DNA from 3 places in the Pseudonocardia nematodicida genome. Region 1 is predicted to be linked to each of the others. Evidence: predicted binding sites of a transcription regulator. Region 1 holds the regulator's gene; each other region holds the start of a gene.
The links. The regulator LexA, encoded in region 1, represses DNA repair genes until DNA is damaged. The targets are predictions, from matches to a motif close to CGAACACGTGTTCG.

Region 1 (9,796 bases):
GCTCGGCGCGGCGCTGGTCACCGGACGCCTCGGCCTTCTCCGCCTGCGCCTCGAACTGCTCGACCTTGGCCCGGAACTGCTCGACCCGGGCCTGGGCCTCCGGGTCGGTGCGGCGCCACTGCTTGTCGGCGGCCTCGGCGACCCGCTCCTCGATCCCGCGCAGCCGGCCCTCCAGGGTCCGGATCTCGTCGCGCGGCACCTTGCCGATGTCCTCCCAGCGCTCCTGCACCGCGCGCAACGCGGCGCGGGCGGCGTCCGGGTCGGACAGGTCGATCCGCTGCTCGGCCTCGGTGAGCAGCGCCTTCTTGGCCTCGGCGTTGTCGGCGAACTCGGCGTCCCGCGCGGCGAAGTGCTCGTTACGGCGCGCGAAGAACCGGTCCTGGGCGCCGCGGAACCGGGCCCACAGCGCGTCGTCGGCGTCCCGGTGCGCGCGTCCGGCGGCCTTCCACTCGGTCATCAGGTCCCGGTAGGCCGCCGCGGTCGACGCCCACTCGTCGGAGTCCGCGATCGCCTCGGCCTGCGCGGCCAGCTCCTCCTTGCGCTCGCGGGCGGTGACCCGCTGGCGGTCGAGATCGGCGAAGTGCGAGCCGCGCCGCCGGTTGAACACCTCACGCGCCTTCGAGTAGCGCTTCCACAGCGCCTCGTCGGTCTTGCGGTCCACGCCCTTGATCGAGCGCCACTCGTCGAGGACGGCCTTGAACCGGTCCCCGGCCTGCTTCCACTGAGTGGACTCCTCGGCCAGCTTCTCCGCCTCGACCGCGAGCGCCTCCTTGCGGGCGACGGCGTCGGTGCGGGCCCGGTCGCGCTCCTCGCGGGCGGCGGCCACCCCCTGCTCGGCCAGCCCGACGAGCTCGTCGAGCCGGGACCGCAGCGCCGGGACGTCGCCGACGACGGCGGCCTCGTCGAGCCCGTCGCGCAGCGCGAGGGCCGCGGTCTGGGACGCCTTCGCGTCCCCGCCGCCGGCGATCCGCGCGGCGAGCACCTCGGCCTCGGTGACCAGCGCGTCGAACCGGCGCGCGTAGTGCTCCAGCCCCTCGGCCGGGGGACCGGCCTGGTAGGAGCCGACCACCCGCTCGCCCTCGTCGGTGACGAGGGTGATGGTGCCGTCGTCGTCGGCGCGGCCCCAGCGTCCCGGGTCGGCCTCGGCGCTCGGGACCGGCGAGGGGTGCGCGGCCGGTGGTGCCGGCGGCGGTGCGGGGGTGGGCTGCGCCCCCGACGAGGGCGGCGCGGGCCGGGGGCCGGGCGGCGGGCCGGGCTTCGCACCGGGCGGCGGGCCGGGCTTGGGGATCGAGCCGGGCGTGGGTGTGCCTCCGGACCCGGGCGGCGGTGCGGGGCGGGCGGCGTTGGTCTCGGGCACCGGTGTGTCCTCCTCGTTCGGCCCACCGGATCACCGGCGGGCGCCCCGCCCGGGGGACCGGAGGGGGCCGTGCGCGCTCCGGCCCCCTCGCGGGGCGAGAGACCGGAGAGGCGATTCAAGCAGGTCGACCGGGCCCGGGGGAACCGCGAGCACCCGTGCGGGACCGGCCGGGCCGGACGACCGGCCGGCGACGGGCACTAGGCTCGGCGGCCGTGCCCGCCGCGATCGCCGTCCTGCCGCAGCCCCCGCTGCTGGTGCCCGAGCTGTGCGGTAGCGCCGCGGTCGAGACCGAGGCGCTGCGGGCGTCGTGCCGCACGGTGGTGTCCCGGCTCGCGGCGCTGGCGAGCGACTGGGTCGTGGTCGGCGCGGACCCGGGTGGGCGCCGCACCGTCGCCCCAGGGACGGCCGGCACGTTCGCCGGGTACGGGCGGGACGTTCCCGTGGCACTGCCCGGGGACGGCACCGCCGACGAGGGGCCGGAGCTCCCGCTCCCGCTGCTGATCGCCGCCTGGGTCGCGACGGGCTCCGGTGCCCGGTCGGCGCGCGGCGAGCTGGTCGCCCCGGACGCGTCCCCCGCCGACTGCCTCGCCCTGGGCGCCGAGCTCGCCGGGGAGGCCGGGCTGCTCGTCGTCGGCGACGGTGCCGCGATGCACACTCCGGCCGCACCCGGCGGGTTCGACGAGGCCGCGGAGGCGTTCGACGCCGTCGTCGCCGCCGCGCTCGACGAGGCCGACCCCGCCGCGTTCGCCGAGCTGGACCCCGCGGGCGCGGCCGCGCTGTGGGCCGCCGGCCGCGCCCCGTGGCAGGTACTGGCCGGCGCGGCGCGCGCCGCCGGGCACGGCTGGACCGCGACCCACCGGCACAGCTCGATGCCCTACGGCGTCGCCTACCACGTCGCGCTGTGGGAGCCGGTCCCGTGACCGCGCCGCCGCTCGTCGCGGTCGTCGGCCCCACCGCCACCGGCAAGTCCGACCTCGGCATCGAGCTCGCCCTCGCGCTCGGCGGCGAGGTGGTGAACGCGGACGCGATGCAGCTCTACCGGGGGCTCGACGTCGGCACCGCGAAGGTCCGTCCCGACGAGCGCCGCGGCGTGCCGCACCACCTGCTCGACGTGCTCGGGGTCCGCGAGACCGCCTCGGTCGCGGCCTACCAGCGCGAGACCCGCGCGGTGATCGAGCAGCTGCGGGCCGCCGGCCGGACGCCCGTCCTGGTCGGCGGGTCGGGCCTCTACGTCCAGGCCGTGCTCGACGAGCTGGAGTTCCCCGGCACCGACCCCGAGCTGCGCGCCGAGCTGGAGGCCGAGCTGGCCCGCCTCGGCCCGGAAGCGTTGCACCGCCGTCTCGCCGAACGGGACCCGGCCGCCGCGGCGGAGGTGCTGCCGTCGAACGGGCGGCGGATCGTCCGCGCGCTCGAGGTGATCGCGCTGACCGGGAAGCCGTTCCGCGCGACGATGCCGACCACCGGCACCCCCCGCTACGACGCCGTCCTGCTCGGTGTGGACCGCGCCGTCGACGAGCTCGACGCCCGGGTGGCGCTGCGGGTGGACCGGATGCTCGACGACGGCCTGGTCGCCGAGACCCGCTCGCTGCTGCCCGAGGGCCTCGCCGAGGGCCGCACCGCGTCGCGGGCGCTGGGCTACCGGCAGGTCCTCGAGGCCCTCGAACGGGACCCGGAGCGCCCGGACCTCGCCACGATCCGGGAGGAGACCGTCCGCGCGACCCGCCGGTTCGTCCGGCGGCAGCGGTCCTGGTTCCGCCGCGACGCCCGGATCCACTGGCTCGACGCCACCGGACCGGGCGCGGCGGAGCTGCCCGCCCGCGCCCGCGAGGTCCTCGCTCGTACGCTGGTCGAATGACCGGCGGCGTGGAGTTCACCAAGGGGCACGGGACGCAGAACGACTTCGTCGTGCTGCCCGACCCGGACGCCGCCCTGGACCTGACCCCGGAGCGGGTCGCGGCGCTGTGCGACCGGCACCGCGGCCTCGGCGCCGACGGCGTGCTGCGCGTCGTCCGCTGGGAGAAGCTCGCCGGGGCCGACGGCGTGGGGGACCCGGAGCCCGGCGTCGAGTGGTTCATGGACTACCGCAACGGCGACGGTTCGGTCGCCGAGATGTGCGGCAACGGGGTGCGGGTGTTCGCCCGCTACCTGCACGAGCGCGGCTGGGCCCCCGGCGGCGGCCCGGTCGGCACCCGGGCCGGGGTCCGCGCGGCGCGGGTCGACGGCGGGCTCGTCTCGGTCGACATGGGCCCGGTCCGGATCGGACCGGCCTCGGTCGCCACCACCGGCGGCGCCCGCTTCGACGGGATCGCGCTCGACGTCGGGAACCCGCACCTGGCCTGCGTGATCGCCGTCGACCCGGACGCCGTCGACCTGACCCGCGCACCGGCCGTCGACCCCGGGCTGTTCCCGCACGGCGTGAACGTCGAGTTCGTGACCCCGCTCGACGGGGACCGTGTGCGGATGCGGGTGCACGAGCGCGGCGTGGGGGAGACCCGGGCCTGCGGCACCGGCACGGTCGCCGCGGTCGTCGCGGCGCTGCGCGCGGCCGGTCACGACGCCGGTGACGTGCGGGTGAGCACCCCGGGTGGCGAGCTGCGGGTGACCGTCGAGGCCGGGGAGGGCGCCGCGACCGGCGCGACCGTGCTGCACGGGCCCGCCGTCCTGCTCGCCACCGGGGAGATCGACCGCGCCTGGTGGGACGCGCCGTCCTGACCGGCACGAATCTCCGCGACACGCGACCGGACGTCGTGGGACACTCGGTCCCACGATGACTGAACCCCGCACGCCGTCCACCGGTGAACTCGAACTCGAGGAGCGCTCGTCGCTCCGCCGCATCCACGGCCTGTCCACCGAGCTCACCGACATCACCGAGGTCGAGTACCGGAAGCTCCAGCTGGAGCGGGTCGTGCTCGTCGGGGTCTGGACCACCGGCACCGCCGAGCAGGCCGACGCCTCGCTCACCGAGCTCGCCCGGCTCGCCGAGACCGCCGGCTCCGAGGTGATGGACGGGCTCGTGCAGCGCCGCCAGAACCCCGACCCGGCGACCTTCATCGGCTCCGGCAAGGTCGAGGAGCTCAAGGGCGTGGTGCAGGGCACCGGCGCGGACACCGTGATCTGCGACGGCGAGCTCTCGCCCGGCCAGCTCCGGCAGCTGGAGGAGCGGCTCAAGGTCAAGGTCATCGACCGGACCGCGCTGATCCTCGACATCTTCGCCCAGCACGCCCGCTCCCGGGACGGCAAGGCCCAGGTCGAGCTGGCCCAGCTGTCCTACCTGCTGCCGCGGCTGCGCGGCTGGGGCGAGGCGCTGTCCCGGCAGGTCGGCGGCCGGGCCGCCGGCGGCGTCGGTATCGGTGGTCGTGGTCCCGGTGAGACGAAGATCGAGCTGGACCGTCGCCGGATCCGGACCCGGATGTCGAAGCTGCGCCGCGAGATCGGCGCGATGCGCCAGGTCCGGGAGACCCAGCGCGGCAACCGCAAGCGATACGAGGTGCCCTCGGTCGCCATCGTCGGCTACACCAACGCGGGCAAGTCCAGCCTGCTCAACGCCCTGACCGACGCCGGTGTGCTGGTCGAGGACGCGCTGTTCGCCACCCTCGACCCGACGACCCGCAAGGCGGAGACCCCGGACGGGCGGGCCTACACCCTCACCGACACCGTCGGTTTCGTGCGGCACCTGCCGCACCAGCTGGTGGAGGCGTTCCGGTCGACCCTGGAGGAGGCCGCGGACGCGGACCTGCTCGTGCACGTCGTGGACGGGTCCGACCCGCTGCCCGCCGACCAGGTGGCCGCCGTCCGGCAGGTGCTCGTCGAGATCGGCGAGGAGCGCGGCGACACCATGCCGCCCGAGCTGCTCGTGATCAACAAGACGGATGCGGCCGGGGACCTCGCGCTCGCCCGGCTGCGGCACGCCCAACCCGAGGCGGTGTTCGTGTCCGCGCACCGCGGGGACGGCATCGAGAAGCTCCGCGAGCGCATCGCCGAGCGGCTGCCGCGGCCCGAGTACGAGGTCGACCTGCTGCTGCCCTACACCGAGGGCGCGCTCGTGGCGCGGTTGCACGACGAGGGCGACGTCCTGGCCGAGGAGCACACGCCCGAGGGCACCCGGCTGCGCGCCCGGGTCGGGCCGGACCTCGGATCCGCGGTGCTGTCCTACGCCGTCGCCGGGGACGCGGCACGGACCGGGGGGTCCGCGGCTGATCCGGAACTCCCGGCGACGGCGGCGGGTCGCTGAGTCCTGCACGTCCGGGCGGACCGTCAGGACGCGACGCCTGGTCAGAGGGTGCGCCCGGACCTGCCGGTCGTCGGCTCGCGCGGGCCGCGGTGATCGCCGCGGTGGTGGGTGCGGTGGTCCTGTCGACGGCCGGCGCATCCCGGACCGCGTCGGCCGGCCCAACCCCCGCCGGCGGCGAGACCCTCGCCGAGCCGCAACCGGTGTGCACCGTCGACGACCCGCGCCTCGCCGAACTGTCCGGCCTGGTCACCGAGGGCCCGCCCGGCGCCTCGCCGACGCGCTACCACGCGATCGACGACGGCGGCGGGGACACCGCGCGCGCCTTCGCCCTGGACCCGGCGACCTGCGCCGTCACCGGGGAACGGAGCGCGCCGGTCGACGTCGTCGACGTGGAGGACCTCGGGATGTCGCCGGACGGCGCGCTGTGGCTGGCCGACGTCGGCGACAACACCGCCCGCCGCGACGCGGTCCGGCTGGTGGTGCTGCCCCCGGACGGACCGGCCCGGGTGCACGACCTGACCTACCCGGACGGGCCCCGGGACGCCGAGGCCCTGCTGGTCGCCGACGACGGGACCCCGCTGCTGGTGGACAAGACCGCCGGTGCGGCCGGCGTGTACCGGCCGGCCCGCCCGCTCGAGGCCGACGGGCCGGTCCCGCTCGAACGGGTCGCCGAGGTCGTGCTGCCGTACTCCGCGACCCGCGGCGGGCCGCTGGGTCCCGCCGGCGCGCGCACGATCACCGGTGGCGCCGTCGCACCGCCCGGGGCGACCGCGCGGGCCGCCGCGTTGCGCACCTACACCGATGCCTGGCTGTTCCCGCTGCCCGCCGACCGGCCGCTCACCGGCGACGTGCTGGTCGAGGCCCTGCGCGGGGCGCCGATGCCGGTGCCGTTGCCGGACGAGCCGCAAGGGGAGGCGGTCGCCCTCGACGGCGCCGGAACGCTGCACTCGGGCACCGAGGCCCGCGGGATGTCTCCGGCCGGCGTGCGCGCGGTCCCCGGTGCGGTGACCGCGGCGACCGCACCGGCGGCGCCGGTCGTCGCGCAACCCGCCGAGGTCCCGGACGTGCCACGCGCCTACCCGTCGTGGCTGCCGGCGGTCGCCGGCGCCGGTGTCCTCGGTGTGGCACTGCTGGCCGGGATCGGCGCGATGATCGTGCACGGGAGGCGGCGGAGCTGAGCCGGCGACGGCCGCCCCGTCGCCGGACCACGCTCCGGGCCGCGCCCGCCGGGATCGTTCTCGGCGGGCCCGGTCCGGAACGGCTCAGAGCCGGCGCATGACCGCCACGACCCGGCCGAGGATCGACGCCTCGTCGCCCGGGATCGGGTCGTAGGCGTCGTTGGCCGGCATCAGCCAGATGTGCCCGTCCTTGCGGCGGAACGTCTTCACGGTGGCCTCGCCGTCGATCATCGCGGCGACCACCTCACCCTGCTCCGCGACCGGCTGCTGGCGGACGACGACCCAGTCCCCGTCGGTGATCGCGGCGTCGACCATCGAGTCGCCCTTGACGTTGAGCAGGAACAACGTGCCCTCGCCGACGATCTCGCGCGGCAGCGGGAACACGTCCTGCACGGCCTGCTCGGCGAGAATCGGTCCACCGGCGGCGATGTCGCCGATCAGTGGCACGAACGCCGGTGCCGGGCGGTCCGGGCCGCCCGTCGCGTCGGTGTCGGCGCCGTCGGTGCCCGCGACCTGTTCCGGGCTGCGCACGTCCACCGCGCGGGTCCGGTTCGGGTCCCGCCGCAGCAGGCCCTTGCGCTCCAGGGTCCGCAGCTGGTGGTGCACCGACGAGGTGGACGTCAGACCGACGGCGTCGCCGATCTCGCGCACACTCGGCGGGTACCCGTAGCGGTCCACCCATTCCCGGATCACCGCCAGTACCTTCCGCTGCCGCGGGGTCAGGCCCCGCGTGTCGGCCGCGGGGTCGGGGAACTCCCGAACCTTCGCGGAACCCGGCCCGGCGGGCGTGCCGCCTCCGGACTCGTCCGCTGCCATCGCATTCGCCTCCTCGGGGTCTACCGATACGCACCCTAGCCGCCGCGACGCCGTCCGCCAAACATGCGTTCGATGTCGCCCCCTGGCGTGTCGTGGATTCCCCCGGCCGGTGGTGGTACAACATCGCACAGGCGTTCGATCGAACATGAATTCGATCGAACGCGGTGGACCGGCCACCGGGGCCGGCTCCGTGATTCAGGGAGGTGGCGTCATGGCGACGACGACGGTGCAGGCCCGGCCGGGCGGTACGACCGGAGCCCGCGAGCGCGCACCCCTCCCCGCGTCGCCGGACCGACCGAGGCGGCCGCGGCGTGCCGTGGACGGCGTGGTCCCCGCGCCGCCGCAGCGTGCGGGGCGGCCGCGTGATGTCGCGGACGGTGCGACCCCGTCGCGGCGGCCGGGTCCCGGTCGTGGCACCCGGCGACCGCTCGTGGCGCCCCGTGCGCCGGGTGCCACGTGGTGCGGCGGGATGCCGCGCGCGCGTCGGTCGCTGGGTGGTCACGGGGTGTCCGGTGGCGCGGAGCGGGTCGTCCGGGCCGTCGGGGTGGTGCTGGCCTCCGCGGCCGCGGTCGTCGGCCTGGGGCTGCTCGCCGAGAACGCCGCCCTGGCGAACGCGACTCCCGACGGGGCCGGCGTACCGGTGGTCGCCGTCCGCTGAGGGGCGTGGTGCGCCGCCGTGACCTGCGCGGACGCCGTTCTTGTCGGTGCACGGTGCTACACAGGTCGCACGTGCGTTCGACCGGCCTCGGGGAAGGGCCGGAGCGGGCGCACGGGGCACGCGGTCGGGTGTGGCCGGGTGCCGTGGACCCGGCGACGGCAGGAGGAGTCAATGCCAGAGCTCGATGTGCGGGAGACGGAGCAGGTCCGGCGGCGCCGGGAGGTGCACGCCGGTAGGGCCGGGCGTCGGCGCGTGCGGCGTCGGGTGCCGGGCGTCGTGTCCGGGGCGGTACCGGAGGTCCTGCCACGGGCCGTCCTCGACGGAGGGCCGTCGCGCCGGGGCGCCGGCCCGGTTCTCGCGGAGCCGGCCGGATGTGGTGTCGGGTCCGCGTTGCGCACCCCGCCGGGGTTGTCACTGCCGGGGTCTGCACAGCCGCGACGCGCGCTGCCGGGGTCTGCGCTGCCGGGGTTCGCGCGGCGGGGGGTGGCGCCGCCGAGTTCCGCGCCGGTCCCGCCGCGGAGTGTTCGTCCGGCCGGGCGGCGCTGCGTGGCGCCGGCGCGGCCGCGGTCGTCGGTCCGCGGTGGGCGGGGCCGGGCGGACCGTCTGCTGGCCGGCGTCGCGACCGTGTTCTGCAGCGCCGCGGTCGTGGTGCTGCTGGGCCTGCTCGGTGACGCCGCCGCCGGCTGGAACGCGGGCCCGGACGCGGTGGCGCCCCCGGCGGTCCCGGCGGTCGGCGACACGGGTGTCCGGTAGGGCTCCCCGGATCCGCGGTGGCGCGCCGGGTCTCCCTGGCGGTGCCACCGATGTGCTGAGACACCGTGGGGAGATCGGAGCCCGGTCGGTGTCCGCGCATCGGCGTGAGCGTCGGCGACACGGCGCCGGCCGACGCCACGGGGCGGCACCGGCCGGTCCGTCGTGTGTGGCGCCGGGCGTGTCGCGGTCACGTAGCGGGGTGTTCCCGGCCGCGCCGTCCGGCGCGCCCGGGTGGCGTGTTGTCGCATCGCGACGACGTCCGCCGCGGTCCGTGCCGCGCGGCGGACGGTGCGTCCGGCCCGGCCGTGCGGCCTGAGCAGGGGGGATCCCGGCGACCGTGATCGAGCGCTCCGCGAGGGTCCCGCGGAGCGGTGTGCGAGGCTTCGGTTCCCGATCGGGCGAACTGTTGCGACGCGCCGGGTCCGGGTTGGCCAACCCCTAGATGTGGGGGTTACATTGGTGTCGTTCTCCCAGTGGTTGGGGGAACGACTGGTTGCCGAGAGTCTCCGGTTCGTGACGGGAGAAGGGTGGAAGTCCTCGTGCGCTGCCCCTTCTGTCGTCACCCGGACTCGCGGGTGATCGACTCCCGGACCGCCGACGACGGGACCTGTACCCGCCGCCGCCGGTCCTGCACCTCGTGCGGGAAGCGGTTCACGACGGTCGAGGAGGCCGTCGTCGCCGTCCTGAAGCGCAGCGGGGTGACCGAACCCTTCAGCCGGCAGAAGGTCGTCGGCGGGGTGCGGAGGGCGTGTCAGGGGCGGCCGGTCGACGAGGACGACCTGCAGCAGCTCGCCCACAGGGTC
Region 2 (9,796 bases), on a different contig from region 1:
ACGGCGGCCAGCTCGTCCGGCGGGATCGTCCCGGAGTCGATGTTGGCGTGCCGGTCCCGGGCCGAGTCGAACTCGTCGCGCGAGTTGTTGAGGTGGATCAGGTCGATCCGCCCGGTGATCGCCCGTGCCCGCTCCACGACCCCGGCGAGCTCCTCGCCGCCGGCGAACGCGTGGCAGGTGTCCAGGCAGAACCCGACCCCGAACTCGCCCACCGCGTCCCACAGCCGGCCGAGCATGTCGAACCGCCGCGCCATCGCGTTGTCCCCGCCGGCGGTGTTCTCGATCAGCACCGGGACGTCGAACCCGTGCTCACCGGCTTGCCGCTCGACGAACTTGCGCCAGTTGTCGATCCCGACCGCGGGGTCGTCGTCCTTCGTGACGTGCCCGCCGTGCACGACGAGACCGAACGCGCCGACCTCGGCCGCGCCGGCCAGGTGCTGCTGCACGATCTTGCGCGACGGGATGCGGATCCGGTTGTTCGTCGACGCCACGTTGGCCGTGTACGGCGCGTGCACCACGACGGCGACGTCCGACGCGGCGAGCTCGGCCGCGCGCGGGTGCGGCGGCGGCTTCTTCCAGCCCTGCGGGTCGGACAGGAACAGCTGGATCACCTCGGCGCCGACCTCCGCGGCGGCGGCCAGCGGGTCCTCGGCGTCCCGGACGTGCGCTCCGATCTGCATGCCGCAGACGGTAGCGAGCACCACCGACACCGGGCCGCCCCCGTCGCGGCCCGGTGCCGGTGGTGCCCGCGGGTCAGGCCTGCTCGATCGAGAAGTTCACCAGCCCGCCGTGGACGGAGGTCACGGTCACCAGGGCCGCGAGCTGCTCGCCGTCCATGGTCAGCGTGCAGGTCTGGACCGCGTCGACGCGTGGTGCGAGCTCGCCGTCGCACACCGTGTCCTCGACCGGTGATCCGCTCGGGGCGGCGACCTGGTCGGAGACGGTCGTCGCGAGGAGCCCGGCCGCGATCGGGCGCGCCTCGGTGCCGATGTCGAACTCGACGGTGTCGCCCTCGACCGCGCTGACCGTCGCCACGGCGTCGACCGGCTGACCACCGGTGGTGAACTCGCAGCGGGTGCTGCGGCCCACCTCGGCGTCGAGGTCGTCCGGACAGGTGACGGCGGCGCCGTCGATGGTGACCCCTGCTGCCCCAGCTGCGTCGCGATCGTCGTCGCGACCTGGTCGCGGGGGACGACGGCGGCGCAGCCGGCGGCGGCCGGCAGGGCGGCGGCGAGCAGCGTGACCGTCAGGAACCGGGTCGTCGCGGTCGGGGTGGTCGGCGGCAGGCGCACGGAACGGCTCCGGGTGGGATGCGGGGCACGGACGTGCGCCCGGTGATGGCGACGAGGGGACAGCGGGGTCATCCGGCGTGCGCGGACGGGGCGGCCCCGTCCAGGAGCAGGGCGCGCCAGGCCTTGCCGGCGCGGCGCCCGTCGGCGATGTCGTGCACCGCGCCGGCGGCGACGACCGCGTCCCCGACGTAGGTGTCGAACATCGAGGCCGTCGCGGTACCGGCCCCGTTCGGCCGGACCAGCGAGATCCGCCGCCGGGTCCCCGCGACCGTTGCGCGGAAGCCGCCGGTGAACTCGTACCAGGGGAATCGGATGTCGGTGACCGCGGAGAGCGGCTCGTCGAACACCGGGCCCTCGTCGGAGACGAACGACAGCCGCCGGTCCCGGAGGACGAGGATCCCCGGGGTGTTCATGATCCCGGACAGGATCCAGGCGTGGCTGCGGTAGTAGGGGGCGTCGGACACGTGGGCTCCCGGTTCGGTGTCGGTGTCGGTCCCGATCACCTTCACCGGCCCCGCGGCCACGGCCCATCCCAGCGATCTGGGGATCCGCCGTACCCGCAGGTCGGCGACCGGATCGCGGTTGGTAGCCTCGTCCGGTCCTCCTGCAGTTCCGTGCGCGGCCACCGGTCGCGGACGCAGAACTGTCGGGGGGCACTGAGAACCTCCTGTCACGGCCGTCGGGGTCGTGACCGTTTTCGAGTCCATAGGAGGTGAGTGGTTCTCATGCGTCACTACGAGGTCATGATCATCCTCGACGGCAGCCTGGACGAGCGCACCGTGCAGCCGTCCCTGGAGCAGTTCCTCACCGTCGTGAAGAGCGACGGCGGATCGGTCGAGAAGATCGAGGTCTGGGGCAAGCGCCGGCTGGCCTACGAGATCAAGAAGCAGGGCGAGGCCATCTACGCGGTCACCGAGATCACCGCGGAGCCGGCCACCGTCGCCGAGCTGGACCGCCAGCTGGGCCTGAACGAGTCCGTGCTGCGCACCAAGGTGCTGCGCAAGGACGTCGTCCGCACTCCGGCGCCCGTCGCGAGCTGAGAGGGGCTGTCATGGCCGGCGAAACCGTGATCACCGTCGTGGGCAACCTGACGGCGGATCCCGAGCTGCGGTTCACCCCCTCCGGCGCCGCGGTCGCGAACTTCACCGTGGCGTCCACCCCGCGCACCTTCGACCGCCAGTCCGGCGAGTGGAAGGACGGCGAGGCGCTGTTCCTGCGCTGCAACATCTGGCGCCAGGCGGCGGAGAACGTCGCCGAGTCACTGACCCGCGGTTCGCGGGTCGTGGTGCAGGGGCGTCTCCGGCAGCGGTCCTTCGAGACCCGTGAGGGCGAGAAGCGCACCGTGGTCGAGATGGAGGTCGACGAGGTCGGCCCCTCGCTGCGCTACGCGACCGCCAAGGTCAACAAGGTCAGCCGGGGCGGAGGCTCCGGCGGCTTCGGTGGCGGCGGCGGTGGCGGCTACGACGGCGGCGGCGGCCAGCAGGGCGGCGGTTCCGGCGGGGGCAACTCCGGCGGCTATGACGACCCCTGGGGTTCGGCCCCGCCCGCCGGCAGCGGCGCGGCGTCCGACGACGAGCCCCCCTTCTGATCCACTCCCCCGCCCCGGCGGGGCGCTCGACTCACACACAGGAGCACCACCATGGCCAAGGCCATCGTGCGCAAGCCGAAGAAGAAGGTCTGCGCGTTCTGCAAGGACAAGGCTCAGCAGATCGACTACAAGGACACCGGTCTGCTGCGCAAGTTCATCTCCGACCGGGGCAAGATCCGTGCCCGTCGGGTCACCGGCAACTGCCGGCAGCACCAGCGGGACGTCGCCGTCGCGGTGAAGAACTCCCGCGAGGTCGCGCTGCTGCCCTACACCTCGACCGCGCGCTGAGGACGGGGAGACACGTGAAGCTCATCCTGAACGCCGACGTCCCCAACCTGGGCGGCCCGGGCGACATCGTCGAGGTCAAGGACGGCTACGGCCGTAACTACCTGCTGCCGCGCAAGCTCGCGGTCGTCGCCACCCGTGGCGCCGAGAAGCAGGTCGAGCAGATCCGCCGGGCGCAGAAGTCGCGGGAGATCCGCGACCTCGGCCACGCCCAGCAGGTCGACTCGCAGCTGAAGAACCTGAACGTGACCGTCCCGGCCAAGGCGAGCGACAGCGGTCGCCTGTTCGGCTCGGTCACCCCGACCGCCGTCGTCGACGCGGTCAAGGCGGCCGGTGGTCCGGTGCTCGACAAGCGGACCATCGACGTCCCCGGACACATCAAGACCCTCGGCAAGCACCAGGTGCAGGTCCGCCTGCACCCGGAGGTCACCACCGAGCTGCCCATCGCGGTCGTCACGAACTGAGCGCGACCGGCATGACCGTGGGTGGGTGACCACTCGCAGTAGTCAGGGCGGTGTCCGGAGCCACGAGCTCCGGGCACCGCCCTTCTGCATGTCGGGACGGTGCTCGCGAAGATCGTCGCGACGGACTCCGGGGTCGGGAGTGGACACTCCACCCCGGATGGCGGACACGGACCGGATCCGTTGTCACGCAGGCGACACGCCGAGAAGTGACGCCGTACTCGTCGGACGGGCCTGTGGATGCGCCGGACGGCGAACGGTCTCCGAGCCGGCCCGACACGCCGTCCGAGGGCCGTGCGACGACACGCCACGCCGATGTTGTCCACATCGGCGAATGCGCCTCTGAGCAGCAGATACGGCGGAAATCCGGCTGTTCTCCCCAGGTTGTCCACAGCACCGTCCCGGGACGGGCGGTCTCCGTGCACAGTTCATCCCCAGATCCACCCCCAGCCGGGTTAGGAGTGCCTGCCCGGGCGACCTAGCCTCGGTCCGACCGGCCCGGCGGGACACCCCGCGTGCCGGACGTCCCGGCGGACACGGCGCGCGCCGCCGCTGGGAGAGGGAGATCCGTGCGGACGGGCGAGCACCGCTCGCGCGTCGAACGCGTGTTCGGTAACATGTTCACCGGGGGTGACGCTGCGTATGGCTCTGACGGACGACCGTCCCACCGGGCGGCCGCGTGCCGTTCGCGACGGCGAGCAGGGCGGCGGCTCCGGTGACAGCGGCGGGCACGGCACGTTCGACCGCCAGCCCCCGCAGGACCTCACGGCCGAGCAGTCGGTGCTCGGCGGCATGCTGCTGAGCAAGGACGCGATCGCCGACGTCGTCGAGGTGCTGCAGCCGGACGACTTCTACCGGCCCGCCCACCAGACCGTCTACGAGACGATCCTGGACCTCTACAGCCGCGGTGAGCCCGCCGACGCGGTGACCGTGTCCGCGGAGCTGCAGCGGCGCGGGGACCTGGTCCGCCTCGGCGGTGCGCCGTACCTGCACACGCTGATCGCGACCGTCCCCACCGCGGCGAACGCGGCGTACTACGCCGAGATCGTCGGGGAGAAGGCGATCCTGCGCCGGCTGGTCGAGGCCGGCACCCGGATCGTGCAGCTCGGCTACCACGGGGCCGACGGGGGCGAGGTCGACGATGTCGTCGACCGGGCCCAGGCCGCGGTCTACGAGGTCACCGAGCGCACCACCACCGAGGACTACACGGTGCTGGAGGAGCTCCTCCAGCCCACGATGGACGAGATCGACGCGATCGCCTCGCGCGGCGGCCAGTCCACCGGCGTGCCGACCGGGTTCGCCGACCTCGACCAGGTCACCAACGGCCTGCACCCCGGCCAGATGATCGTGGTCGCGGCCCGGCCGGGTCTGGGCAAGTCGACCCTCGGTCTGGACTTCGCGCGCTCGTGTTCCATCAAGAACGGGATGGCCAGCGCGTTCTTCTCGCTGGAGATGAGCAAGTCCGAGATCGTGATGCGTCTGCTCTCGGCGGAGGCACGGATCCGGCTGGCCGACATGCGTGCCGGGCGGATGTCCGACGAGGACTGGACCCGGATGGCCCGGCGGATGTCGGAGATCTCCGAGGCGCCGCTGTTCATCGACGACTCGCCGAACCTGACGCTGATGGAGATCCGGGCCAAGGCGCGCCGGCTCAAGCAGCGCAACGACCTGAAGCTGATCATCCTCGACTACCTGCAGCTGATGACCTCGGGCCGCAAGGTCGAGTCCCGGCAGCAGGAGGTCTCGGAGTTCTCCCGGCAGATCAAGCTGCTGGCCAAGGAGCTCGAGGTCCCGGTGGTGGCGATGAGCCAGCTGAACCGTGGCCCCGAGCAGCGGACCGACAAGCGGCCGATGCTGTCCGACCTGCGTGAGTCCGGCTCCATCGAGCAGGACGCCGACATGGTGGTCCTGCTGCACCGCCCGGACGCGTTCGAGAACGACGACCCGCGCGCCGGCGAGGCGGACCTGATCCTGGCCAAGCACCGTAACGGCCCGACGACGACGATCACCGTCGCGCACCAGCTGCACTACAGCCGGTTCTCGGATCTCGCACACGGGTAGAGGTAAAAAAGGCGGTCGCGCTATTCTGATGGGTGCCTTCAGAATGGGAATCCGCGCCTCTGCAAATTAATCTTAGCACGGGTTCGGAATTGCGCGACAGACCGTCTCCCGCCGACGAGCTCGCGGCGGAGACCGCACGGATCCGCCGGCTGCACGCGCTGCTCGCCGACGAGCTCGCCGCCGCCGGGCTGCAGGCCCGGGGCTCGCTGGCCGCGGCGCCGGGCGAGGAGCTCAGTGCCCGCTGGGAGCGGGACGTGTCCGTGCAGCGCTGGGCGGACCGGATGACGGCGCTGACCGCCGCGCGGTCCGGGCTGTGCTTCGGCCGCCTCGACCACGCCGGCGGAGAGACGAGCTACATCGGACGGATCGGGCTCACCGATCCGGCGAGCTCGGAGAGCGCGCTCGTCGACTGGCGGGCGCCCGCGGCCCGGCCGTTCTACTGCGCGACCCCGGTCACCCCGCTCGGCGTGCGACGGCGGCGGCACTTCCGGATCGGCGGCACCGCGCCCGACGAGCGGGTCCTCGACCTGCACGACGACGTCCTGGACCGCGTGGCGCTGGCCGACGCCGACGCCGGGACGGCGTCCGATCCGGCGCTGCTGGCCGCGCTGCGGGCGCCGCGCGGGTCGACGATGCGCGACATCGTGACGACGATCCAAGCCGAGCAGGACGAGATCATCCGGCTGCCGCAGGCGGGCACGGTCGTCATCGAGGGCGGTCCCGGCACCGGGAAGACCGCGGTCGCGCTGCACCGGATCGCCTACCTGCTCTACTCGCACCGCGAGAAGCTGGCCCGCAGCGGCGTGCTCGTCGTCGGCCCGAGCGCCGGGTTCGTGCACTACGTCGGCGGCGTGCTGCCGGCGCTGGGCGAGTCCGCGGTCGTGTTCACGACGCCGGGCCGGCTGGCGCACGGTGTCGTCGCGACCGCCCTGGACGACGACGCGGTCGCGCGTACCAAGGGCGACCTGGCGATGGTGGACGTGCTGCGCCGCGCCGTCGCCGACCGGCAGGAGCTGCCCGAGGAGCCGATCGCGATCGTGCTCGAGGACGTCACCGTCGAGATCGACCGGGAGACCGCCGCCCAGGCACGGCGACGGGCCCGGGAGACCGGCCGGACGCACAACGCCGCGCGGCCGGTCTTCCGCGACACGCTGGGCACGTTGCTCGTCGCGCAGGGCCTGGAGCGGCTCGAGCAGGAGCTGGAGGACCCGCCCGAGCTCGCCGAGCTGCTCGAGGGGCTCGGCGACCTGCCGGAGATCGACCCGGCCGGCGCCGCCGGGCTCTCCGAGGAGCTCCGCCGCGACCTGCGCGACGAGCTGCGCGCGCACCGGGCCTTCCACCAGGCCGTCGAACTCCTCTGGCCGGAGCTGGCCCCGGAGCGCTGCCTGGCCGAGCTGTACGCGGCGCCGGAGCGGCTGGCCGCGGCCGGCGACGGGCTGGGGACGCTGCACCGGGACCTCGGCGCGGCGTGGACCGTCGCGGACGCCCCGCTGCTCGACGAGCTCGCCGAGCTGCTCGGACCGTTGCCGGAGGCCACCCGGAGCACCCCGGCGGAGCCGGACGGGCGCTACGCCGGCGAGGTGCTGAGCTTCCTGGAGTCGCACGACCGCGACCTGGCCGGGGAGGACCCCGACGAGCTGCGCCCGACCGACTTCGTGACCGCGGACGTGCTCGCGGCCCGGCACGTACCCGGGCTCGCCGGCACCGTGGCCGAGCGGGCGGCGGCCGACCGGGAGTGGCGGTACGGGCACCTCGTCGTCGACGAGGCGCAGGAGCTCTCGGCGATGGACTGGCACGTCCTGCTGCGCCGCTGCCCGTCCCGGTCGATCACCGCGGTGGGCGATCTCGCGCAGCGTGGCGCGGCGGCGGGGACGCGGGCGTGGGGCGACGTCCTCGGTCCCTACCTCGGCACGCGCTGGACGCACCGGTCGCTCACGGTCAACTACCGCACGCCCGCCGAGATCATGGAGCGGGCCGCCGAGGTACTGGCGGGGTACGCGCCCGGCCACCGGCCGCCCGAGTCGGTCCGGGAGACGGGCGAGAGCCCGTGGTCCGCGGAGGTCCCCGCCGACCGGCTCGCCGGGGAGCTGCGCCGGATCGTGGAGCGGGAGCGGACCAGGGCCGGTCGCGGCACGCTCGCGGTGATCGCGGCGGGCACCGGCGGCCTCGGGGACCCGGGAGTGCCGCTGCACACGCCGGCGTCGTCGAAGGGGCTGGAGTTCGACGTCGTGGTGATCGTCGACCCGGAGCGGATCCGGGCCCGGAACCCCGCCGACCTCTACGTGGCGATGACCCGGGCCACCCAGCGGCTGGGCCTGCTGGAGGTGACCGGGTAGCGGGTCAGGCGGTGCCGGGACGCGGCCGCGACACCGTCGCCGCGGTCGCCAGCGCGACGGCGGCGAGGACGGTCCCGGCGATGACCGCCGGGACGTTCACCGCGATCGCGCCGGCGAGCAGGACCAGCAACGACAGCGCGAGCAGCGCGGACGGGAGCGGGCCGGCACCGTGCACGGAGCGGCTCCCGGCCCCGGCGAGCCCGGCGAGCAGCCCGCCGGCGCGGGGGGAGGTCGGGACGACCTGGTGCAGCACGGCGAAGCGGCGCACCAGGCGCGGATCGTTCAGGCGGAACTGCAGTTCGATCTCGTGCAGTCGCCGGGTCTCACGTTCACTGAGCACGGGGGTACTCCTCGGTGGGGATCCGGGGGCGGGAGTGCGGGGCGCCCGAGGGAGCGGCCCGGTCGGCGTCGACCGGGGCGATTCGTCCGAGGTTACGTGATCCAATCGTGACTTTTCCGGTGGAACGGAGGGCGTCACACCTGTGTCCGTCCTCACGTCGGTGGGGTCACCAGAGGGAGACGCGGTCCCGTCGTGGGCCGGGCGGGGCGCCGAGCCGGGTGCACAGCCCGGCCCAGGAACGGTCCTCGCGTGGCGTCCGGAGCAGCCGCGGCACCAGCCAGCGCAGCTGCAGGTCCGGGTCGTCCGGGTCGGCGGAGAGTCGTTGCGCGCGTGGCTCGCGCGTGGCCGACCGCACCTCCACCGCGGCTCGGTCGGTGAGTGCCTGGACGCCGTAGAGGCAACCGGCCGGCACCAGGAGCGCGCGGGGCCCGTCGAGCGAGGCGACGGCGACCCGGCCGAACGTCTCGGCCCGCGGACGGGTGTCGATCACGACCGCGTAGCCGGTCCCGGAGGGCACGCCGAGCAGCACCGCGCCCGTGCCGTGGCCGTGCAGTCCGTACACCGCGCCGTGCGCGATCCGCCGGCGTCGCCGCACCGGGAACGCGGCCGGGTCCGGGTGCCGGACGGCCTTCCGGGACTCCCCGGCTCCGCGCCGGGACGGGTCGAGCAGCAACGCGTCCGGCACCACGGTCCGCAGGACGTGCACCCGCCGCTCCTCTCCCGCGGCCGGTCACCGACCGCGACACACGGGGGCTCCGACCTGCTTCTCGTACTGCAGACGACAACGAGTGGCGGAGCGGAGAGTGACGATCAGTCAGATCACACTGGGCCGGGCGGGTGAAGATCGCTCGTCAGGCGGCCCGGTCGGTCCCGCGCCGCCGGCCGCTCCGCAGCCAGGCCGGACGCCGGCTCTCCGGTTCCGCGACCTCGCCGTCGCCGGAGCGCTCCGCGGTGCGGGTGATGTTGCGGACCATGCCGCCGAAGACGATCCCGTGGAACGGTGCGACCGACCACCAGTACAGGTAGCCGGGCAGCCCGTGCGGGATGAACACGGCGCGCTGGCGGTAGACCGAGCCGGTCCCGGCCGGGCGGACCGACATCTCCAGCCACGCCCGGCCGGGCACCCGCATCTCCGCGCGCAGCCTCAGGAGCCCCTCGTCCCCGGACCCGCCGGGCTCCACGATGTGCTCGACCCGCCACCAGTCGAGCGCGTCGCCGGTGTGCAGCTCGTCCGGGTCGCGCCGGCCGCGGGCGAGCCCGACCCCGCCGACCGCCCGGTCCATCCAGCCGCGCACCGACCACGCCAGCGGGAACGAGTACCAGCCGCGCTGACCGCCGATCCCCTTGATCACCCGCCACAGCCGGGCCGGGGACGCCGTGCCGGCCTGCTCGCGCTCGTCGACGTAGACGCTGCCGCCCGACCAGTCCGGGTC
Region 3 (9,796 bases), on a different contig from region 1:
GACCGAGTTCCCGCTGCCACCGAGATCCTCGGGCTCGGAGAGCTCGACCTCCGAGCCGGCCCGGCGCGACAGCAGCCGGGCAGCACCGGCCGCCGCCGCGACCGCCGTGGGGGTCGCGTACGGATCGGACATCGCCGGAAACCCTACCCTCCGTCCGCGCCCCGGTCCGCGCCGTGACGGCACGAACCGGCGAGCGGCGCGGGGCGGTAGGAACGCTCCCGGCCCGGCAGCGCCGCACAGGATCCGGCCGCGGCGCACAGGTCACGGCCTGTGCGGCGAAAGCCACGACCTGCGCGGCAGCGCTGCCGGTCAGGCCGACGGGGCCGGCTTCTCCGGGGCACCGCCGCCGGTCTCGGCCGGCTTGCCGGGGCGGGCGCCGCCGGGGGCAGCGGCGGCCGGCTTCGCGTCGACACCGGCCTCCTTGCGCTGGGCCGCGGTGATCGGCGCCGGGGCCTGGGTCAGCGGGTCGAAGCCGCCGCCGGTCTTCGGGAACGCGATGACCTCGCGGATCGAGTCGACACCGGCGAGCAGCGCCGTGATCCGGTCCCAGCCGAACGCGATCCCGCCGTGCGGCGGCGGGCCGTAGGCGAACGCGTCGAGCAGGAACCCGAACTTCTCCTGCGCCTCGTCCTGGGTCAGCCCCATGATCTCGAAGACGCGCTTCTGGACCTCGGCGTCGTGGATACGGATCGAGCCGCCGCCGATCTCGTTGCCGTTGCAGACGATGTCGTAGGCGTAGGCCAGCGCGTTGCCGGGGTCGGACTCGAACTTGTCGATCCAGTCCGGGGTCGGCGAGGTGAAGGCGTGGTGCAGCGCGGTCCAGGCGCCCGCACCGACCGCGACGTCGTCGGTGTCGGCGGCCGACTCGAACAGCGGCGCGTCCACGATCCACACGAACGACCACGCGGACTCGTCGATCGCGTCGATCCGGCGGGCGATCTCGCCACGGGCGGCGCCGAGCAGCGCGCGGGCCTCGGACGGCTTCCCGGCGGCGAAGAAGATGCAGTCGCCCGGGTTCGCGCCGACGGCCCCGGCCAGCCCGGCCCGCTCGGTCTCGGAGAGGTTCTTGACGACCGGGCCGCGCTCGTCGACCTGCCCGTCGTCGCCGATCAGCACGTAGGCCAGCCCGCGGGCGCCGCGCTGCTTGGCCCACTCCTGCCAGCCGTCGAGCACCTTGCGCGGCTGCGACGCCCCGCCCGGCATGACGACGGCGCCGACGTAGGGGTTCTGGAACACCCGGAACCCGGTGCCCTCGAAGTACGAGGTGAGCTCGGTCAGCTCGATCCCGAACCGCAGGTCCGGCTTGTCCGAGCCGTACCGGGACATGGCCTCGGCGTAGGGCATCCGCGGGAGCGGGGTCGGCACGTCGTACCCGACCAGCTTCCAGAGCGCGACGAGCACCTTCTCGGCGAGCGCGATGACGTCGTCCTGCTCGACGAAGCTCATCTCGACGTCGAGCTGGGTGAACTCGGGCTGCCGGTCGGCGCGGAAGTCCTCGTCCCGGTAGCAGCGCGCGATCTGGTAGTAGCGCTCCAGCCCGCCGACCATGAGCAGCTGCTTGAACAGCTGCGGGCTCTGCGGCAGCGCGTACCAGGACCCGGGCCGCAGCCGGGCCGGGACGACGAAGTCGCGGGCGCCCTCGGGGGTGGACCGGGTCAGCGTCGGGGTCTCGACCTCGAGGAAGTCCTCGGCGGCCAGCACGTCGCGGGCGGCCTTGTTGACGTCGCTGCGCAGCTTCATCGCCGCGGCCGGGCCGGGGCGGCGCAGGTCTAGGTAGCGGTGCGTCAGCCGGATCTCCTCGCCGACGCCGGTGTGCTCGTCGACCGGGAACGGCAGCGGCGCGGCCTCCGACAGCACGGTCAGCCCGGTGACAGTGACCTCGATGTCGCCGGTCGGCAGCTCGGGGTTCTCGTTGCCCGCGGGGCGCCGGACGACCTCCCCGACGACCTGCACGCAGAACTCGGAGCGCAGCCGGTGGGCGCGCTCGGCCATCTCGCCCTCGCGGAAGACGACCTGGGCGGACCCGGAGCGGTCGCGGAGGTCGATGAAGATCACGCCACCGTGATCGCGGCGGCGGGCCACCCATCCGGCGAGGGTCACGGTCTGGCCGGCGTTCTCGGCACGCAGGGTGCCGACGGGGTGGGTTCGCATCACGGCGGTCAAGGCTATCGGCCGGGCCCGGGGGCGCCGCCACCAGGTTTACGACGACCGGCGACCTGCGCACAGCGGACTCGTGGCCGTGGGCAGATGGCGGAGAAGAGGCTGCGTCGCGCGGTCCCGGCCGGCGAGGTCGACAGGCTGCTCGACGAGCTGCCGCCGGTCGATGCGCGAGCCTGGTCCCGCGACCGCGCGGAGGTCGAGGCGCTGCTCGATGACGGAGCACTCGGCGATCCCGCCGAGGACGGACCACGGTGACGTGTGAGCCCACGGTGAGCGGCCCCGACTCCGTTCACATGAGGCTCAGCTGCCCCTCCCGCGGGTCGGGCGCGGGGGCCTGCTCGGGGATCCGCTGCCACCCCGGATCCCGCGGATTCGGCAGCGGCCGGTCCAGCCCGTGCCGGGCCAGCAGCGGCGCGACCCGCCGGGCGAGCGCCTCGCGGTGCTCCCGGCCGGCGTAGGCACCGCGCCGGTAGAGCCGTTCGTAGCGGCCGACCAGGGCCGGGTACTCACGGGCCAGCCACCGCAGGAACCACTCCCGGGTGCCGGGCCGCAGGTGCAGCGCCAGCACCGTCGCCCGCGTCGCCCCGGCCGCCGCGATCTCGGCGAGCAGCGCATCGAGGGCCTCGTCGGAGTCGGTCAGCCACGGTAGGACGGGCGCGACCATCACCCCGCACGGGAGGCCCGCGTCGGTGATCCGGCGGACCAGGTCCAGCCGGGCCCGCGGGCTCGGCGTGCCCGGTTCCAGCCCGGCCTGCAGGTCCCGGTCCAGCAGCGCGATCGAGACGCCGGTGCCCACGGTGACATCGGCCGCGGCCGCGCTCAGCTCCGGCAGGTCCCGGGTCAGGACAGTGCCCTTGGTCAGGATCGAGAACGGCGTCCCGGACCGGGCGAGCGCGGAGATCACGCCGGGCATCAGCCGGTACCGCCCCTCCGCCCGCTGGTACGGGTCGGTGTTGGTGCCCATCGCGACGTGCTCGCGGGCCCACGACGGCTTCGCGAGCTCACGCTCCAGCACCCGCGCGACGTTCACCTTCACCACGATCTGGGAGTCGAAGTCGGTCCCCGCGTCCAGGTCGAGGTAGGTGTGGGTGTTGCGGGCGAAGCAGTTGTGACTGACCACCCCGGCGGCGACGAAGTCCCCGGTGCCGGTGGTGATGTCGAACATCGGCACGATCTCGCCGGTGTCGGCGACCGACACCACCCGCGGCTCTCCCCGCGGCCCCGGCTCGACGAGCGCGCCGCCGACATCGCGCACCCGCGCTACCGCCGGGTCCGCGAGCGCGACCAGGCGGAGCTGCTCGGCGACCCCGCCGAGCAGCCGCAGCACCCGCACCCCCGGCCGCCCGGACGGTTCGGTCGCGACCCGGAACCCGAGCCGGCGCAGCGCGTCGACACCGGCGCGGGCCAGCGCCTCGTCGCCCGGGACGATCCGCAACACCCCGGCGGTGACCTCGCCGCAGCCGTCGAGCAGGCCACCGAGGAACCCGGCCGACCAGCCGGCGCCGGGCCGGGCGGGCCAGGCGGTGACGCCGACGGTGCGCCCTCCCCCGCGCTCCGGGAGCGACGGACCGCCGGCCGGGACCGGCCGCACCGTCGTGAGCAGGTGGTGGGCGCGGGTCAGCGCCTCCAGCTCGACCCACGCGGACGGGAACGGCTCCGCCGTCACCCGGGCCCGCACGGCGTCGGCCCGGACCAGCCCGCAGAGGTAGCCCTCCGTCCAGCCCTCGGGACGTTCCCCGCCCGGCACCGCGTCGGCCCCGGGGCCGACGAGCGCCGTTCCCGGCCGGAGGTGCGGGCGGTCCGACGACGCGCGGCAGCGGCCCGGCCGGACGTGCGCCCAGCCGTCTCCGGTGAGGAACCGGTGCTCGGCGGAGGTGACCAGCACGGTGCCGTCGTCGAGGGTCACCCGCTGGGCGCGGCGCCGGGTCGACCAGTGCGCCAGGACCGGGGTGCGGGCGAAGCGGCGCCGGCCGCGCCGGTCCGGCACCGTTCCGATCACCTCGTCGCCCGGACGCAGGTCCGCGATCGGCCGGGACCGGCCGTCGGCCATGAGCACGGGTGTGTCCCCGCGCAGGCAGTAGGTGCAGGCGTGGGAGCAGCCTCGATACGGGTTCACCGTCCAGCCGAACGGCACGGGCGACGACGCCCCGACCCGGTTCAGCACCGAGCGCGCCTCCACCTCGTGGAAGACCGTGCCGGCGAACTCCGGGGTCCGCACCGATCGCAGCAACCCGCGCATCCCCGGCAGCGCCGCGTCGCCGCCGACCCCGTCCATCCCCACCTGCTGTCCGCTCCACCGCACCCACTGAGTCGAACACATATTCGAACAACGGGCAACCGGTCGGCGCCCGGCGGTGTCGTCCGGGCGAGCACCGGTCGGGCCGGCGCGGGGCGCTTGCGAGGATGGGGCCGTGCAGCCCCACGACCCCCGTCACGGTCCGCCCGGCGGCCGTGACGGACGGTCCGGCCGGGGCGAGCCCACATCCGAGCCCGGCACCGGACGCCGCCGTGCCGTACGCCCGCCCGAGACCGGTCCGTACGCACGCCCCGCGACCGGGCACACCGGTGGGCACCGCCCGCCGGACGTCCGGCGTGGTCCAGGGGATGACCCGGTCCCGGAACGTGGCTCCGACCGGGAATACGAACGCGGCGGGTACGAGCGGGACGGATACGACCCGTACGACCACGACCGGCGGGAGTACGACCGGCACGGCCACGAACCGGGCGGCTACGACTCGCACGGCTACGAACGGACCGGTCACGAACCCGACGCGTACGATGAGCCGTACGACCGGCACGGTCACGACGGGCACCGGCCCGGACGAGAGCCGTACCCGGCCGGGGCCCGTCGACGCGGTCCCGGCCGCCGGACCGGCCCCCCGCACCCCCGGGAACCGTGGCCGGACGCCGACCGGGCCACCCCCTCGACCGCGGGTGTGCGGGACACCGGCGCGATCCCCGTCGGCGCCGGTACCGACCATCCGGACGGTGCGGACACCGGACGCCGGGCCACCCGTACCCGCGCGTCCCGCCGGTCCGGGCCCCCTCCCCCGCCCGCCGACGACGCCGCAGCGACCGGGCACGGCCACGGGCACGGACACGGACACGGCCCCGCCACCCCGGCCGGCCGGCGGATCCGCACCCTGCTGATCGCGCTGCTCGTACCGTGCGCGCTCGCGACGCTCGCCGGCGTCGTACTGCTCTGGCCCGGCGAGCTCCCGGTATCGGAGCTCCCGCGGACCGAGCAGGTGCGCGCCGACGTGACGGCCGTGCAGGTCGCGGACTGTGCCCCCAACTCCGGGGACGGTGCCTGCACCGGCGTCACCGTGACCATGACCGACGGGCCGCGCGAGGGAAGGGAATTGGTCCAGCTGGTGCCGAACGAGCCGTCGAGCCCGCGGTTCGCCGTCGGCGACCCGGTGACGATGTCCTACTCCGGCGGTGACCCGGACGCGGCGAGCTCCTACCAGATCAACGACTTCCAGCGGACGCCCGCGCTGGTGTGGCTGGCCGGGGCGTTCGCGCTCGCCGTCGTGCTGCTCGGCAGGCTGCGCGGGCTCGCCGCGCTGGCCGGCCTGGTGCTGAGCTTCGTGGTGCTGCTGGGCTTCGTGCTGCCCTCGATCCTGTCCGGGCACGCGCCGCTGGCGGTCGCCGTCGTCGGCGCCTGCCTGATCATGTTCGCGGTGCTGTACCTGGCACACGGGGTCTCGGCGCGGACGTCGTGCGCGGTGCTGGGCACCCTGGCGTCGCTGGCGCTTATCGGGGTGCTCGGCTACGTCTTCACCGCGGCGACCCGGCTGACCGGGCTCGACGACACCACCGCGAACCTCATCGGCACCCTCGGCGACGCCCCGATCGACCCGCGCGGCCTGATCCTGGCCGGGCTGGTGATCGGCGCGCTCGGCGCGCTCGACGACGTCACCGTCACCCAGGCCTCGGCGGTGTGGGAGCTGGGCGCGGCGAACCCGGAGCTCGGGGCGAAGGATCTCTTCGCGGCGGGGATGCGGATCGGCCGCGACCACGTCGCGTCGGCGGTGAACACCCTGGTGCTGGCCTACGCCGGTGCCGCGCTGCCGCTGATGCTGCTGTTCACGGTCGCGGCCGGGAGCGTCGGTGACGTGCTGACCAGCCAGGACGTCGCCACCGAGATCGTCCGGACGCTGGTCGGGTCGATCGGGCTGGTGGCCTCGGTCCCGGTCACCACCGGGCTCGCCGCGCTGGTCTGCGCCCGGCGGTAGTGCTCGCGACGCACCGGCCCGATCCGGTTCCTCCTCACTTCGGGTACCGACGGCCGGACCACGAGCGGCGGGACGGAAGGTGCGCGATCTCGTGCCGCCAGGCCACGGTCAGGTTGAGACCGCCACCGAGGTCCGGGAGCTCCGCCAGGTCCGCCTCCGGAACGGGAGCCGGGGTCCCGCCGGCCGCCGCGACGGCCAGGGCCGCCCTCGCCAGCACGTCCACGCTGCGTGCGCGCAGCACGGCCTCCGCCGGCCCCGCCCCCACCGCTGTCAGTCCGTGTCCGCGAAGGACAATCACCGGCCGGCTCCCGAGCGCCTCGGCCACCTCGCGGCCGAGGTCCGGCGTCCGCACCAGCACGCTGCGCGGGTACACCGGGACGCCCCCCGCGGCGAGGTGCGCGCCCGGGATGTCGTAGGCCCCCAACAGCGGCCGGACCGGATGCCCGGCCAGATCCGCGGCGACGACCGCGAACGGGTGCGCGTGCACGACGCAGCGCACGTCCGGTCGTGCCGCGAGGATCTCGGTGTGCAGCGGCAGCTCGGCCGGCGGTGCGTAGCCGCCACCAGGATCCCCGGAGCCGTCGACCGCCACCACGCGGACGTCGGCCGGTTCGGTGTGGGCCAGTCCGCGTTCCCGGGGCCCCCGGCAGCGGATCAGCATCCGGGCCGCGTCGAGCCGCACGCTGATGTGCCCCAGGAACCCGTCGGCCAGACCCCGCGCGGCCAGCACGCGGCAGCCCAGCGCGATCTCCCGGCGCAGCCGGCGAACCCCCGCAGCGGTCACCGTCCCGCGGGCCGTCAGATGATCACGGCCTCTCGGGTCTCGGGCGCGAACAGCTCGTCGGGCTCCAGAAGGCGGCCGGTGAGGCCCTGCTCGTGGGCGTAGCGGAGGAACACCTCCAGCACCCCCCGGTTGGCCTCCAGCCCGTAGGGCCAGAAGTCCTCGCCGAGCAGCGCGCGGGTGCGGTCGAGCTCGTCGGACAGCCAGGGCACCATCGTCGGGTTCGCCGCGGCCTCGGTCATCCGGGCCTCGACGAGCTCCTTGGAACGCTCGAACGCCGTCAGCATCGACCCGGCGAGCCAGGGGTGCCGCCGGTAGAGGTCCCGGCGCAGGACCACGGTGTGCATGATCGGGAAGATGCCGGTCTCGGCCGCGTAGCGCTCCTCCTCCGCCCGCGGATCGGTGAAGAGCGTGCGCACCGATCCGGGCTGCGACGGCCGTGGTGTGCGCGGCGCGTACAGCGCGTCGATCTCGCCGTCGACCAGCATGTCGACCAGGGTCCGGTCGGCCGGGATCGGCTCCACATCGATACCGGCCGGCAGCGCGAGCGGTTGTTTCTCCACCCGCCCGGGGCTGTGCATCCCCCCGGTCCGGTACCGCACCGACCGCACCGGCAGGCCGTGCCGGTCGGCGAGGATGCCGCGGATCCAGACGACGGCCGTGAGCTGGTACTCCGGCACCCCGACCACACCACCGGCGAGCTCGGCGGGGTCGGTGACCGGGCTGTCGGTGCGGACGTAGATCCCGTGGTGTCGGAACGCCCGGGACGGGAACGCGGGCAGCGCCACCAGGTCCGGGGAGTCGGTCGCGGCGACGTGCGTGACGTAGGACGACAGCGACATCTCGGCGGCGTCGAACTCGCGGTGCCGCAGCATCCGGAAGAAGGTCTCCTCGACCGGCAGGCACAGGTAGGTCAGGTCCACCCCCACCGGCCGCACGCCACCGTCGGCGAGTGCGCGGGTCCGGTCGTAGTCCCAACAGGCCAGGGACACCGGCAGCGGGCTCACGTGATGTCCCGGACGATCTGCTGGAACGCCGGGTCGGCGTTCAGGACCTCGCGTACCGCGCCGGCCAGCTCGGCGCCCGGCATGAACCCGATCGGCCGGCGCTGTTCGGCCGAGGCCGCGACCAGGTCCGGGTTCTCCAGGGCACAGGCGAACGCCTCGCGCAGGAAGTCCAGCCGGTCCGGCGGGAGGTCCGGCGGGGCGGCGACGGTCCGGCTCAGCGCGACGAGGTCGAGCAGCGACGACAGCGTCTCCCGCTGGTCCGTCCCGGCGACCGGCAGATCCCGCGCACGGGGGACGTCGTGGAGCTGGGGGCTCTCCGAGTCACCGATCACGAGGACCGGACGTAGCTCACCGGAACGGATGCCGCCGATCGTGCTCGCCACGGGGAGCACCTGGGCGTCGGCGTCACCGCGCAGGTACGCGGTCCTGGCCTCGCCGGACCCGGCGAACCCGCTGATCACCTCGACCGGGAAGTCGAAGATCTGCTGGAGCAGGGGCGGGTTGACGTAGTCGTTCGACCCCGGTCCGGTGGAGACGAACCGGACCGGATCGACCGAGTCCCGCATCGCGTCGACGCTGTCGAACCGTCCGTCCGCCGCGACCACGACCACATTGGCCTCATCGGAGATCCTGGCCACCCAGGACAGGTCCTCGAGCCGGAAGTTGATGCCGTCGGCACCGCCCATCTGCGCGGTGACGGCCCCGACCGTGTTCACGATCTGCACCCGGGTCCCGTCCGGTGCGGCCGCCGCGGTGTTGGACGTGGCGAGGAGGCCGCCCGCGCCCGCTTCGTTGACGACCTTGACCTGTCCTCCGGTGCACGACGCCAGATACGGGGCGATGTCCCGGACGTACAGGTCGTATCCACCGCCGGGCTCGTACGGGACCACGAACTCGATCGTCCGGTCCCGGTAGAACTCGTCGGCGGGCAGTGTCGCCGGGGCGGCGCCGCAGCCGGACGCGGCGAGGACCGCGAGGCTGGTGAGCACGCCGGCGAGTGTCGTACGCAGTCTCATCCGAACAGCCCTTCCGGGAGTGCGATCTCGAACACGACGCCGAAGAGGAGCCACGTCGTGAGGCCGATCGCGACGGCGTAGAGGAGACAGGCCGGCCAGCCCGACCGGGCCTGCACGCGCAGGTAGGCCGCCGCGAAGCAGGCCGCGGTGACGGCCAGCCCGAGCACCCAGGTCGCCAGGAAGAACCCGCCCGTCCAGAGCAGGGCCGAGACCCACGACCGGCGATCGGCCTCCCGGAACACCCGGGCCGTCTCGTCGCCGGAGGACGGCCGGTCGCCGGCCGACGGGGGTCTCCCCCGGCGGCGCCCGACGAGCGCCGTGACGAGGTACAGGCCGCTCAGCGCCGCACCGGTGCCCGACACCAGCAGCGGTGTGAGCGCGGCGCGGAAGCTCCAGTCGCCCGCCAGGACGAGCGCCACGACGAAGACGACCAGCAGCGTCGCCGAGATGACGACACCGGAGCGGTCGATGCCGCGCCCTGCCGGCACGGCGTCGTCCACAGCGGCCCGGGCCTCCGCGCCGTCGCCGGATGTGCGGTCGGTGGTACTCATCGCGGACTCCCACTCGTGGTCGCGCTGCGGACGGCACGGCGAC

Region 2: a site for LexA is predicted at 4,225-4,238, ahead of dnaB (replicative DNA helicase). Genes of this name have one in related genera too.
Region 3: a site for LexA is predicted at 4,472-4,485, ahead of WIS52_RS05020 (intein-containing Rv2578c family radical SAM protein). Genes of this name have one in related genera too.

The regions. Positions count from the first base shown of each region.
Region 1 is NZ_JBEDNQ010000012.1:204,520-214,315, reverse strand. Features, by position in the region: gene WIS52_RS26200 (DUF349 domain-containing protein) at 1-1,357, opposite strand, end outside; gene WIS52_RS26195 (class III extradiol ring-cleavage dioxygenase family protein) at 1,570-2,277, shown strand; gene miaA (tRNA (adenosine(37)-N6)-dimethylallyltransferase MiaA) at 2,274-3,212, shown strand; gene dapF (diaminopimelate epimerase) at 3,209-4,069, shown strand; gene hflX (GTPase HflX) at 4,125-5,588, shown strand; gene WIS52_RS26175 (hypothetical protein) at 5,702-6,766, shown strand; gene lexA (transcriptional repressor LexA) at 6,851-7,582, opposite strand; gene WIS52_RS26165 (hypothetical protein) at 8,052-8,240, shown strand; gene WIS52_RS26160 (hypothetical protein) at 8,787-8,993, shown strand; gene nrdR (transcriptional regulator NrdR) at 9,533-9,796, shown strand, end outside.
Region 2 is NZ_JBEDNQ010000019.1:55,132-64,927, reverse strand. Features, by position in the region: gene WIS52_RS31265 (deoxyribonuclease IV) at 1-680, opposite strand, end outside; gene WIS52_RS31260 (DUF4333 domain-containing protein) at 754-1,134, opposite strand; gene WIS52_RS31255 (hypothetical protein) at 1,361-1,816, opposite strand; gene rpsF (30S ribosomal protein S6) at 2,018-2,332, shown strand; gene WIS52_RS31245 (single-stranded DNA-binding protein) at 2,344-2,880, shown strand; gene rpsR (30S ribosomal protein S18) at 2,932-3,168, shown strand; gene rplI (50S ribosomal protein L9) at 3,183-3,629, shown strand; gene dnaB (replicative DNA helicase) at 4,269-5,687, shown strand; gene WIS52_RS31225 (UvrD-helicase domain-containing protein) at 5,777-8,023, shown strand; gene WIS52_RS31220 (hypothetical protein) at 8,028-8,363, opposite strand; gene WIS52_RS31215 (dTDP-4-dehydrorhamnose 3,5-epimerase family protein) at 8,530-9,069, opposite strand; gene WIS52_RS31210 (SDR family oxidoreductase) at 9,215-9,796, opposite strand, start outside.
Region 3 is NZ_JBEDNQ010000002.1:140,162-149,957, forward strand. Features, by position in the region: gene WIS52_RS05005 (hypothetical protein) at 1-132, opposite strand, end outside; gene aspS (aspartate--tRNA ligase) at 310-2,154, opposite strand; gene WIS52_RS05015 (hypothetical protein) at 2,248-2,415, shown strand; gene WIS52_RS05020 (intein-containing Rv2578c family radical SAM protein) at 2,450-4,462, opposite strand; gene WIS52_RS05025 (YibE/F family protein) at 5,097-6,398, shown strand; gene WIS52_RS05030 (class II aldolase/adducin family protein) at 6,433-7,182, opposite strand; gene WIS52_RS05035 (substrate-binding domain-containing protein) at 7,197-8,186, opposite strand; gene WIS52_RS05040 (Bug family tripartite tricarboxylate transporter substrate binding protein) at 8,183-9,202, opposite strand; gene WIS52_RS05045 (tripartite tricarboxylate transporter TctB family protein) at 9,199-9,753, opposite strand; gene WIS52_RS05050 (tripartite tricarboxylate transporter permease) at 9,750-9,796, opposite strand, start outside.